Regions from separate parts of the Methylobacterium sp. CM6244 genome, predicted to be linked through region 2. Evidence: riboswitches for the same ligand, from Rfam matches in the RefSeq annotation. Region 2 holds a riboswitch; the other holds the start of a gene.
What was found. Region 2 has a riboswitch for thiamine pyrophosphate ahead of thiC (phosphomethylpyrimidine synthase ThiC). Riboswitches for the same ligand answer to the same signal wherever they lie in the genome.
Positions count from the first base shown of each region.

Region 1: another riboswitch for thiamine pyrophosphate. It lies ahead of thiO (glycine oxidase ThiO); the one in region 2 lies ahead of thiC (phosphomethylpyrimidine synthase ThiC).

Region 1 is NZ_CM139247.1:2,309,014-2,314,866, reverse strand. It holds gene ACYQML_RS10695 (thiamine phosphate synthase) at 1-193, opposite strand, end outside; gene thiG (thiazole synthase) at 190-984, opposite strand; gene thiS (sulfur carrier protein ThiS) at 1,001-1,213, opposite strand; gene thiO (glycine oxidase ThiO) at 1,210-2,430, opposite strand; TPP riboswitch at 2,505-2,635, opposite strand; gene ACYQML_RS10675 (IS110 family RNA-guided transposase) at 2,887-3,900, shown strand; gene ACYQML_RS10670 (adenylate/guanylate cyclase domain-containing protein) at 3,867-5,117, opposite strand; gene ACYQML_RS10665 (hypothetical protein) at 5,280-5,669, shown strand; gene rpoD (RNA polymerase sigma factor RpoD) at 5,810-5,853, opposite strand, start outside.
Region 2 is NZ_CM139247.1:537,646-543,498, forward strand. It holds gene thiC (phosphomethylpyrimidine synthase ThiC) at 1-1,863, opposite strand, end outside; TPP riboswitch at 1,949-2,055, opposite strand; gene ACYQML_RS02535 (BA14K family protein) at 2,339-3,037, shown strand; gene ACYQML_RS02540 (DUF2721 domain-containing protein) at 3,313-3,813, shown strand; gene ACYQML_RS02545 (protein tyrosine phosphatase family protein) at 3,870-4,313, opposite strand; gene ACYQML_RS02550 (DUF533 domain-containing protein) at 4,496-5,005, shown strand; gene ACYQML_RS02555 (GNAT family N-acetyltransferase) at 5,061-5,678, opposite strand; gene ACYQML_RS02560 (Orn/Lys/Arg family decarboxylase) at 5,675-5,853, opposite strand, start outside.

The DNA of each region.
Region 1 (5,853 bases), 1.8 Mb from region 2:
CGGCACCCATCCTACGCACCGGAATGATCAGGTCTTCGGCAAGGGATTGGCGAGAGGCCGCGTCGAGATCGCGGTCCCTGAACCAGATCCAGCGGACACCGCCGGCGAGGGCCGCCTCGACCCTTTCAACCAACGGGATGTCACTCCCCGTCCGGTCCGTTACGACGAGTAGACCTGATGGTTTCGGCGTCACGAGCCCACGAGACCGAGCTGCGGGCTCGACGGATCAGCGCGGCCTCGCTTAGGGATTCGCCCAGCAAGATGGGCGAGGCGACCGGCCTCGACGGCATGACGCATGGCGCGAGCCATGCGAACCGGATCGTCCGCTTTGGCCACAGCGGTATTGAGAAGACAGCCCGCCGCGCCGAGCTCCATGGCGACCACAGCATCGGAAGCGGTGCCGATTCCGGCATCGACAATGACCGGCACACTGGCCCGCCGACAGATCAGTTCGAGATTAGCGGGGTTGGCGACCCCCATACCAGAGCCGATCAGGGAGCCCATCGGCATCACCGCCGCGCAGCCGATATCAGCGAGCCGCTGACATACGACGGGGTCGTCATTGCAATAGGGCAGGACGACGAACCCGTCATCGACAAGATGGCGACAGGCGGCCAGCAATTCGGACACGTCCGGGTAGAGCGTTTCCCGGTCACCGATGACTTCGACCTTTATCCAGTTCGTATCGAGGGCTTCACGGGCGAGATCCGCGGTCATGATCGCATCGCGAGCAGTCTCGCAGCCGGCAGTATTGGGCAGGAAACGATAGCCCTTCAGGCGTCGCACGGTATCCGAACCATGGCCTTGCAGCGAGACGCGGCGAATCGAGGCGGTGACGACCTCTGCACCGGATGCTTCGACCGCATCGACCATGATGCTCTGCGTTGGATAACCCGCAGTGCCGATGAAGAGGCGGGAGCTCAAGGCCACGCCGGCGATGACCAATGCATCGTCCGCAGCGGTTTCGATCGTACGTCCGTTCATGATGATTGTCCTCCGGCTATCCGCCCTGCATGGCACGCACGATCTCGACCTTGTCGCCTTCCGTGATGGCGGTCGTCTCCCAATCCCGCCGGCGAACGACCATGCCGTTCACCGCGATGGCAATGCCCTGCGGGCTCTCAATTCCGGTCTGCTCCGCCTCGAGCCGGAAGAGCGCCGACACATCTCCGGCCTCGATCTCGCGAGGCTGTCCGTTGATGCTGATCTTCATGCGAAGGCCCTCCTCTCACGCTGCTCAGATCGGTGGAATCGAGCGAGACCGAAACTGCTTGCGATATCGGGCAACGCGCCGGTGGTAACGAGCTCGGCCACGCAATCGGCCGTGGCTGGAGCGAGAAGATATCCGTTGCGGTGATGCCCGGTGGCGACCACGAGGCCAGGAGCCAGAGTATCGATGATCGGCGCATCGTCGTCGGAGGTTGGCCGAAAACCACTCCAGACTGCCTCGACCTCCATCTCCTCGATGCCGGGTAGAACCCGACGCGCTCCCTCTAACAACGCATAAAGACCACCGGCGGTGACGCCGGGGACGAAGCCGCAATCCTCGACCGTGGCGCCTATGATGAGATGGCCATCTGCCTTCGGGGCCATATGGACCTGCTCGGTCCAGACCATGTGCGAGAGATTGCCCGTCCGTGTTGTAGTCTTCAGCGCCAGAGATTGACCCCGCAACGGTCTCACCGGCAAAGCGAGTTCATCGGGAAGAAGGCTGGCGTCGCCGCTCCAGGCACCGGTTGCAAGGATCAGGGTCGCCGCCGAGATATGCCCGCGAGACGTGGCGGCACCGCAGACCCGGTCGCCTACCCAATCGAGCGCCTCCACTGCGCATTGCTCGACGATTGTGACACCGGCAGCCTGATTGGCGCGGGTGAGCCCGGCCATCACGAGACGTGGATCGACCTGATGGTCGTCAGGGCAGAACAGACCAGCCGTCACGGAGGGGCGTAGGGTAGGCTCCAAAGCACGAACCTCCGACCCCGGCAACCAGCGGGCGGAAAGTCCGGACCGGATCTGCAGGTTGTGCCGAAATCGAAGGCGGTCGACCTCATCGCGTCCGATGGCTACGACGAGAGTCCCCTCCTCCCGGTAGTCGATGCTGATACCCGAGGCGGCTTGGAGTTCGTCGCGAAAGCCCGGCCAGCGTGCCAGGCTCTCAAGCGCCAGAGGCAGTAGAGGATCCGAACCCGGCTCATGCTCCGCAGCCGGTGCCAGCATCCCCGTTGCGGCGAGGCTCGCGCCGACGCCGACGGTGTCGCGCTCGATGACCGTGACGCTCAGCCCGGCTTGAGCCAGACGCCACGCACAAGAGAGACCGATCAATCCGGCGCCCACAACGACGACGTCGCTTCGGGTTGGCAACGCGTTGCTATCAATGACGATACCCGTCGCTCTGCGGGAACCGATGGTCGGGTTAGCTGAGACGTTCAAAAACAACCTCCGCGATGCTTCGCAAAGATTGGTGTCCTTCAGCTCCGATCCGAAGCGTGCCGAGCTCCCTTCGAGAGAAACCCGGGGTCCAATCCCTACGCCGGTATGAGCCGGTTCAGGTTCAAAGGATTTCCGCGCCGCCCAGGCTCATGGCCCAAGCTCATCGGTTTCTCAGCCCCTTGACGGGGATCTCCCTGGAACGAGCATCATGTGGGTAACGATCGCGCCTCGGTCAATCCCCAGGGGAGCCTTGCAATAGCGACTTGGATTATGGTCGCCGTGTTCCGTGAGGAATGCCCCACCCCGGATGGCCGTCCGGAGTGGGGCGGTCGGCCGTCGGATCGGTGGCGCCTGAGCCTTTTGGCTGCTCCTGAGCAAGATCGCGGTCGGCCTCTTCATCGAACCCGGATGGTTGCCTGAACGTCGTGGTTCGCTTGCAAGGCAGGGTCGACGAAGATGACAAACAGTAGCACGAAGACCGGTCCGGCCGTAGCCGGGATCGATGTCGGCAAGGATTGGCTCGACCTTGCCGTCGACGGATGCGACGAGCGTTGGCGCCTGCCCAACACCGGGGAGGGGCGGGCCGAACTCGTCGCGGTGCTGATCCGTCTCGGGATCGGCCGGGTCGGCCTCGAAGCCTCCGGCGGCTATGAGCGCAGGGCTACCGCTGCCTTGCGCGAGGCGGGCCTCGACGTGGTCCTGTTCCAGCCCCGGCAGGTCCGCGCCTACGCGACCTTTCGCCTGCGCCGGGCCAAGACCGACGCCATCGATGCCGGACTGATCGCCGCCTGCACGGCGGCTCACGGACCCGGCAGGCCAGCCCACGATCCGCGCTTGGTCGCCCTGGCCGAGCCCCTGCGCCTCGTCGAGCAGATCGACGAGGACGTCGTCCGCCTCGAGACACGGCGGGAGGCCTATCAAGACCCGCGCATCCGCGAGCACATCGCCGCCGAGATCCAGTGTCTCAAGGCCGAGCGCGCGGCGCGGATCAAGGCCCTCGTCACCGCCCTGCGCGCCCATGACGATCTCGCCCGACGCCTCGACCTCGTCCTCAGCGTTCCCGGCATCGGGCCGCGCACCGCCCTCACCCTCATCGTGCGCATGCCCGAACTCGGAGACCTCTCCCGCGAGCAGGCCGCAAGCCTCGCCGGTCTCGCCCCCTTCGATCACAGCTCCGGCCGACATCAGGGCCAGCGCCGCATCGCGGGAGGACGCGCCACCGTTCGAACCGCCCTCTACGCCGCAGCCCTGCCCGCCGCCTTCCGATGGAACGACGCCCTCGTCCGACTCTACAAACGCCTCGAGGACGCCGGAAAATCCCACCAGAAAAGTCTCGTCGCCTGCGCCAGAAAGCTCCTCACTTACGCAAACACCGTCCTCGCCAGAGACACGCCATGGCAAAAGACTAATGGTTGCTCAGGATACAAGAACCCGTGTCAGACGGGCACAGGTGTTCTCCCGGGCCGATAGACGCCCATTGGTTCGGCGAATCCATCGAGGTCGTGTTCGCCGAGAGCTTCCGACTCGTCCCAGAGGAAATCGACGAACGGTTTCGACATGAGAAGCGGCTCTCCAAGCGTCTTGTTCAGGCGCGCGAGGCGGCTTGCAAGGTTCACATCGCGGCCGATGACGGTGAAGTCGAGCCGGGCGCCCGATCCGACATTTCCATAGGCCGCCTCGCCATGGTGGAGAGCGATACCCGCAACGACGGGTTGAGCGAACCGACCAATGGCATTTGCCTCGTCGAGTGCGGCTAGGGCCGTTCGCGCTGCGATGAGTGCGCCTTTAGCGGCTCCGCCAAGGTCGTCGCCGCGTTCGCGGAAGATCGCCAGCAGCCCATCGCCGAGGTATTTCAACACTTCGCCACCTTCGCGCTCGACGGCCGGCACAAGGCAATCAAAGAAGATATTGAGGAGGTCCACAGCCTCCTCTGGTGTCATATTTGCCGAAATCTGGGTGTAGTCACGCATATCTGCAAAAAAAATCGCAGATCGAATACGCTTGACTTGCCCCCGGCGGATATCACCGGAGAGAATAGCTCGGTGAGGCTCGTCACCGACATAAATTCGTAGAACCTGATCCAGCGTCTTGTTGACGATCCGCATCTCCATCACTGCCGCCAGCGTGGGCATGACGAAACGGAGGATCGCGATGTCTTCGTCTCGAAAGCCGCCGACCGCGCGAGTTGCGAAGGTGATGCCGTTACGCGTGCCATTGGTAAAGAACAACGGCGCAACGATATAGTGAGTGTAACCTTCGGCCTTGAGTTCGGGAATGATCGAGTACCGTAGATCCTTCGTGTCATTCAGGTCGACGATGAGCCATTCACCGGTCTCGTGGACGGTGAAGAACGGACTATCTCGATAGGCACGGTCGGATGCATCGCCGTGCGGGAACAAGCGGACCGTCGAGCCAGTCTCGCGCGTCCAAAAACGACCCACGCCTGAATACTCGGAGTGCAACGTGTCGATGGCGGTCGATGCGCGATCGACAGGGACACCGAGAGCGATCAACCGCTCAGACATCCCGGCCAGAAGATCATCCGCCTGCGGCAGACGAGCCCCCTCGCTCAAAAGCCAATCCCTGAGGGCGACACTCTCCTGGAGCGACCCGAACGGTACGTCATTCGCCTCCGACCCGTCTGCATCGGCAGTCGGCAGAGGATGGGGCGGACTAAGATCGAGCATGATGCCAAAGTGGGTCGGGGTGGGCGGGGCGACAACAGGTGCCGTCAAGTTCGTCACGAGTTCCCACGAAAATGTCGTCCTATTGGTGCCACGGTAATATGGAATTGGCCATCACCGGCCGATCGTGACGCCGATTTTCTATCTCTACCATCGGATCAGCCCATGCCTTTCGCACATCGCGTTGTCGCCCTCGTGATCGCCATGACGTGTACCGGGGTGGCAAAGGCCGAGCCTGTATCGCTTCCGGCCGCGAACACGCCATCCCGCGCGCAGGCTGCAGCAGGCGACGAGGCTCATGCTCGGACAACATCGAGCTTCTCCGAATCGAACGAAACCAGCAGCCGGCGCCAGGCAACCTTCAATGAACGGATCGCCCGGCGCGGTGAACGGGCTATCGCGTCCTTGTGCAATGGCTGTGGAACGGACGCATCTCGGCAAAAGCCCAGGGCCACCAATCCCGTAAATCCTATGGCGGGAGCCATCATGCCGGATGCAGAAAGTATCTATTCGCGCAAGCGCGGCTTCGACCCATCGCGTGCGGCAAGCTATTGACGCGTAGGTGGCCAAGGCCGACGAGCCGTCGCGTCCCTTATTTACGGGTCATAGGCCCTGAACGAGAATGGCGCACCGAGGGATGCGCCATTCTAGATTCTGAAAGATGATCGTCGCCTGAAACGCGGAACGATCCGACCTCAGTTGTCCAAGAAGCTTCGCAACTTCCTGGAGCGGCTCGGGT
Region 2 (5,853 bases):
CTCGGCGGATTTGGCCGCCATTCCCGCCTCGCGTTCGGCCTGGCTCATGGGCGTCGCCTCGCCCAACACCTGACCGGCCGCCTCCATCGCCAGGACCTCGGCGCGCAGATCCTGCGTGATCTTCATCGAGCAGAATTTGGGGCCGCACATCGAGCAGAAATGCGCAACCTTGTGGGCGTCCTTCGGCAGGGTCTCGTCGTGGTAGGCGCGCGCCGTGTCGGGATCGAGCGACAGGTTGAACTGGTCCTCCCAGCGGAAGTCGAACCGGGCGCGTGACAGGGCGTCGTCGCGCAGCTGCGCCGCCGGATGGCCCTTGGCGAGATCGGCGGCATGGGCCGCGATCTTGTAGGTGATGACGCCTTCCTTGACGTCGTCGCGGTTGGGCAGGCCGAGATGCTCCTTCGGGGTGACGTAGCAGAGCATGGCGCAGCCAAACCAGCCGATCATGGCGGCGCCGATGCCCGACGTGATGTGGTCGTAGCCCGGTGCGATATCGGTGGTCAGCGGGCCGAGGGTGTAGAACGGCGCCTCGCCGCACTCCTCCAGCTGCTTTTCCATGTTCACCTTGATCTTGTGCATCGGCACGTGGCCGGGACCCTCGATCATGGTCTGGCAGCCCTTGTCCCAGGCGATCTTCGTCAGCTCGCCGAGGGTCTCGAGTTCCGCAAACTGCGCCGCGTCGTTGGCATCCGCGATGGAGCCAGGGCGCAGGCCGTCGCCCAGCGAGAACGAGACGTCGTAGGCCCTCATGATGTCGCAGATCTCGTCGAACCGCTCGTAGAGGAACGATTCCCGGTGACCGGCGAGGCACCAGCGCGCCATGATCGAGCCGCCTCGGCTGACAATGCCGGTGACCCGGCGCGCGGTGAGCGGCACATGGGCGAGGCGGACGCCCGCATGGATGGTGAAGTAATCGATGCCCTGCTCGGCCTGCTCGATGAGGGTATCCTTGAAGACCTCCCAGTCGAGCTTCAGCGGATCGCCGCCGACCTTCTCCAGCGCCTGGTAGATCGGCACGGTGCCGATGGGCACGGGCGAGTTGCGCACGATCCACGAGCGGATGTTGTGGATGTTTCGACCAGTGGAGAGATCCATCACCGTGTCGGCGCCCCAGCGGGTCGCCCAGACCAGTTTCTCCACCTCCTCCGCTGCCGACGAGGTCACGGCCGAATTGCCGATATTGGCGTTGATCTTGACGAGGAAGTTGCGGCCGATCGCCATCGGCTCCACCTCGGGGTGGTTGATGTTGGCCGGGATGATGGCGCGGCCGCGCGCCACCTCGTCGCGCACGAATTCCGGTGTGATGAAGGCGGGGAGCGAGGCACCGAAGCTGTTGCCGTCGGCCAGCGCGGTCTGCGCGCCTTCCAGCATCGTCTCGCGGGCGAGGTTTTCGCGGTGGGCGACGTAGATCATCTCCTCGGTGATGATCCCGGCTTTGGCGAACTCGTACTGCGTCACCATCTGGCCGGGGCCGGCCTTGCGGATCTGGCGCGTCGCCGGACAGGGGGCGACGAGCTTGTCCTCCGGCACGAAGCCGTTGTCCTCGGGCTTGACCGCGCGCGGCGTGATCGTGGCGTAGCCGCGCTTGGCGATCCACGGGTCGCGCAGCAGGGGCAGGCCGGCATTCAGGTCGATCCGGGCATCGGTCTCGGTATAGGGGCCAGACGGATCGTAGACCCGCACCGGCGCCTCCTTCGGATCACTCAACGTGACCTCGCGGAACGGCACCCGGATGTCGTCACGGCCAGCCACGCTCGCATAAACCTTGCGCGAGCCCATGATCGGGCCGGTGGTCACCGCTTGCGGCTGCCCCTTGGCGGGTTCTTGTCCGGAAAGGTCTTTGGGAAGGACGGGTGCGTTCATATCGGATTCGCTCCTGGCGTGGGAGGCGATCCGGTTCGCAACGGTACGTCAGGACGACGGGCACCCGCTCGTTTGGAGCAGACAACCCAAGCGTAGTTCCCGTCCCTCCGCCGGTATGAGCCGGATCAGGTTCAAGGGTCAGGGCTGCGGCCCTATCTCAGCCCCCTGAACGGGGCCCCCCTCGGAACGATTCGAAAGTCTGCGTTCGCCGCGCCTTTGTCAATCGCCGGAGCCGACATCCCCAGTCGAATGCAAGGACTCCCACCACGGCAACGATGACGTCGCGCCGATCGCGGATCGTTCGGGTCGGGCCGTTAAGCTCTCCGCGACCGTAGTGTTCGATTTCATCCGCAAGCACAGTCCATTTTCGGTGCGGCATATTTCAGTCCGTCAAAGGCCCTCCCATAATGGAGCCTTCCCTGCTGACGGCGCGTTGTCAGTCATCAATTCCAAAAAACAATCAGGCTGGCGTTCCATGAACAAACTCATTCTCGCATCCGCCGCATTGCTCGGCGCGGTCGCGTTCGTTCCGACAACCGCCGACGCTCGCGGAGGCGGCTGGGGTAGTGGCGGTGGCGGCGGTGGCATGAGCCGTGGCGGCGGTGGGCTCGCCGCGGGTGGTGGAGGCGGCGGCTGGGGCGGCGGTGGAATGAGCCGTGGAGGTGCTGGTGGCGCGGGACTCGCGGCTGCGGGCGGTGGTGGGCGAGGCTGGGGCGGTGGCGGCTTGAGCCGTGGCGGTGCTGGCGGCGGTCCCGCTGCCTTGGGGGGCGCTGGCCAGGGAGGCTGGGGCGGTGGACGCGGACAGGGCGGGATCGCCGCCGGTCCGAACTCCGGCGGTGGCTTCAACCGTGGCGGCTACGGTCATCACCGCGGGTATGGCTACAATCGTGGCTACGGCCGGGGATACGGCTACGGCGGACTCGGTCTTGGTTTGGGGCTAGGCTTGGCTGGAGCCGGAATCGGTTACGGCTATGGCAGCGGTTACTACGATAACGGTGGCTATTACGGCGGCGGCTATGCCCCAGCCTATTATGGTGGCGCCGTCGAGGTTCAGCAGGATGTCGGCGGGTCCGATCAGGACGTCGCCTACTGCATCCAGCGCTTCCGCTCCTACGATCAGCGATCGGGCACCTATCTGGGCAATGACGGTCAGCGTCACCGCTGCCCGCAATAGCAACTGCACGGAAGACCTGCACCAAGAGCGAAGACATTTCAGCCTCATCCGACAAGAGAAGCCCCGCATCACTCGTTGCGGGGCTTCGTCGCATCTGGGCCCAGTGGCGCCTGCCTTACTTATCCGCGCCGTCTTTGCCATCGGTCCATCGGCGGAGATGATGATCTATACCTGACGACCCCGTCTCCACCCCGTTCGAGGGTCTGGGTCTAGGAACGGCGGTCGCAGCGAGGAGGGATCTTCCGGGGCTGCTCGGCATGGCGTAACGCCACGTCATGGTGGCTTCCGGTTCTCTCCTCGCTCCCGACGACATCGCCCACGTCATTCAGGTCGCGCTCGCTCCCGCTTTCCTGCTGACGGCGCTGGCGACGCTGCTCAATGTCTTCTCAACGCGCCTTGGGCGGGTGGCCGACCGTGTCGATGATGCCGCCGCCAGCTTGCAGAAGGCGGATGCGGCCGAGGCGGCGCACCTGTCGCGCCAACTGGCCTATCTGCGTCAGCGCTCCTTCATGCTCGATGTGGCTGTGGTGCTGGCCTGTTTCGGCAGCATCATGACCGGCGTCGCGGTGCTCACGCTTTTCGTCGGGGCCTTGCGCGATGCCGCCACGGCCTCCGTCTTGTTCGGATGCTTCGGCGTCGCCCTGGTCTGCACGGTGGCGGCCATCGTCGCCTTCCTTCTCGAGATCCTGATGGCGGGCCGCCGTATCAGGGACGAGGTCGACCGCCAGACGGTGCAGGCCTCGGATCGGGAAGCGTCTGGACCCGATCTCCCATAGCGGTCGCCGCGAACAGCACGGGCTTGATCCAATGTTGCGGACCGCCACCTGCGGCTTCAATCCTCGACGATCCCCTCGCCATGCGCGTCGAGCCAGCGAATTGCGCCGCTGAGGTCGAAGCCCCGTTCCCGGCCATAGGCCGCGACGTCATCGCGCCTCAAGCGTCCCGCCAACACCTCGCTCAAAGCCCAGAGGGTGAGCGAGCGGGTACCACTACGACAATGCGCGAGGATTGGGCCGGACGCTCCCTCCACGGCGTCGCGGAACTGCGCGATGTCGTCGAGTGTGATGCCTGGGCCGGTAACTGGAAGATGGAGATAGGCCAGCCCCGCCGCCCTGGCGGCTGCGGCTTCGGCCTCCGTGCCCAATTGGCCGGGTTCTTCCCCCTCGGGCCTGTTGTTGATCAGCAGGGCGAACCCTTTTCCCGCCAAGTCGGCGATCTCGGCTTCGTTCGGCTGGCCGGAGACCGAAAGTCGGGATTCGATGGAGGTGATGGTCATGGAAGATCGTCCTTGGGGCTGCCTTGCGGCTCCGTTGGCGCTGCACGGACCCGCCACAGATCGTGTCCGTTCCGTGCGGCACAAGCGGGGCAGGCTGATTCCACCGCACGGCCCGCCTTGAACCCGGGATGGGTCTCGTCCGTTTCCGGTCTGATCCTCAACCCGCCTTCAGGATGACCACCATGGCCGATGCAAGACAGATCGTCGACGCGCTCGTGCGCTCACGCAAGGGCGGGATCGCCGCCACGGCCGCCCTCGGTGGGCTCGCCCTCGTCGCGGGCCTGGCTCTTCGAGCACTCCGTCCTTCCCATGAGCCCGAAACCCCCGATCTCAGCCAAGTCGGCGAGGACGAGGCCCGCATCATGCTGCGCGCCATGGTGGCGGCGACCTTGGCCGACGGCATCGTAGACACGCAGGAGCGCCAGCGCCTCGACGAGGCGGTAGAGGCGGCCGGTATCGACAAGGATGGCCGCGCCTGGCTCGAAAAGGAGCTGGCCGACCCGGCCGAGATCGACGAACTCGCCGAACGCGTGGATTCGCCGGAGAAGGGTGCCCGCCTCTATGCGGCAGCGCGTCTGGCCATCGATGCCGATACGCTGCAGGAGCGGGAGTTCCTGAAGCGATTGGCCGAGGCCCTGGACGTCTCGCAGGACGTGGCGGCGAGGGTCGATGCCGGGCTCGAAAATGCCTGATGGAGAGCGATGTCGCGGGAGTTGACGCGCTCCGTACCGGCCCGATGGGGAAGTGCTACTTCCCCATCCATTCGTGCCCGGCCACCAGCGCCTCAACTGATCGTGTCCAGGTGCCGGGCTGGTCGGTGGCGCCGGTGCCGAGTGCCCGCTGGACCATGACGCTGTCGCTCCAGCGGCCGTACTTGTAGCCCACCGCCGGCAACAGGCCGACACGGACGAAGCCGCAGGTCTCGTGGAGCCGCAGGGACGCTTCGTTCTGCGCGTCGATATAGCCGATCATCTGGCGGTAGCCACCGGCGGCGCAGGCCTCGATCAAAGCCGGCAGCAGGCGTCGCCCGATGCCGGCGTTCAGGTGCTCGTGATGAACGTAGATCGAGTGCTTGAGCGTGTAGCGATATGCCGGGCGCTTCCGGAACGGGACAGCGTAAGCGTAGCCCGCCACCACCCCATCGCGGTCGGCCACAAGATGCGGCAGACGCCTCTTGCGCATGGCCTTGCGGCGGCGCTTGAGGTCGTCTGGATGGAGCGGATCCGCTTCGAAATCCCCCACATCACCTACGCCCCGCCGAATATGGTGGGCGTAGATTGCCACCATGGCCGGCACGTCCGCATCCGAGGAGGGCCGGATGATGATCCCGGTATCGGAGGCGGCGGGCGGCGCTTCCGGATTCACGGGCGATTCTCGCGCATGACATAGGTGTAGAAGCGGATGGTCCCATCGGGATCGACGTTGCGGAACACGCCCTGAATCTCGGCCTCGAAGCCCGGGAACAGGTTCGCGGAGCGCTCGAACATCTTGAAGTAGTCCAGCATGGGTTTCGCCCGTTCGTCCAGTCGTTCGCCCGGCA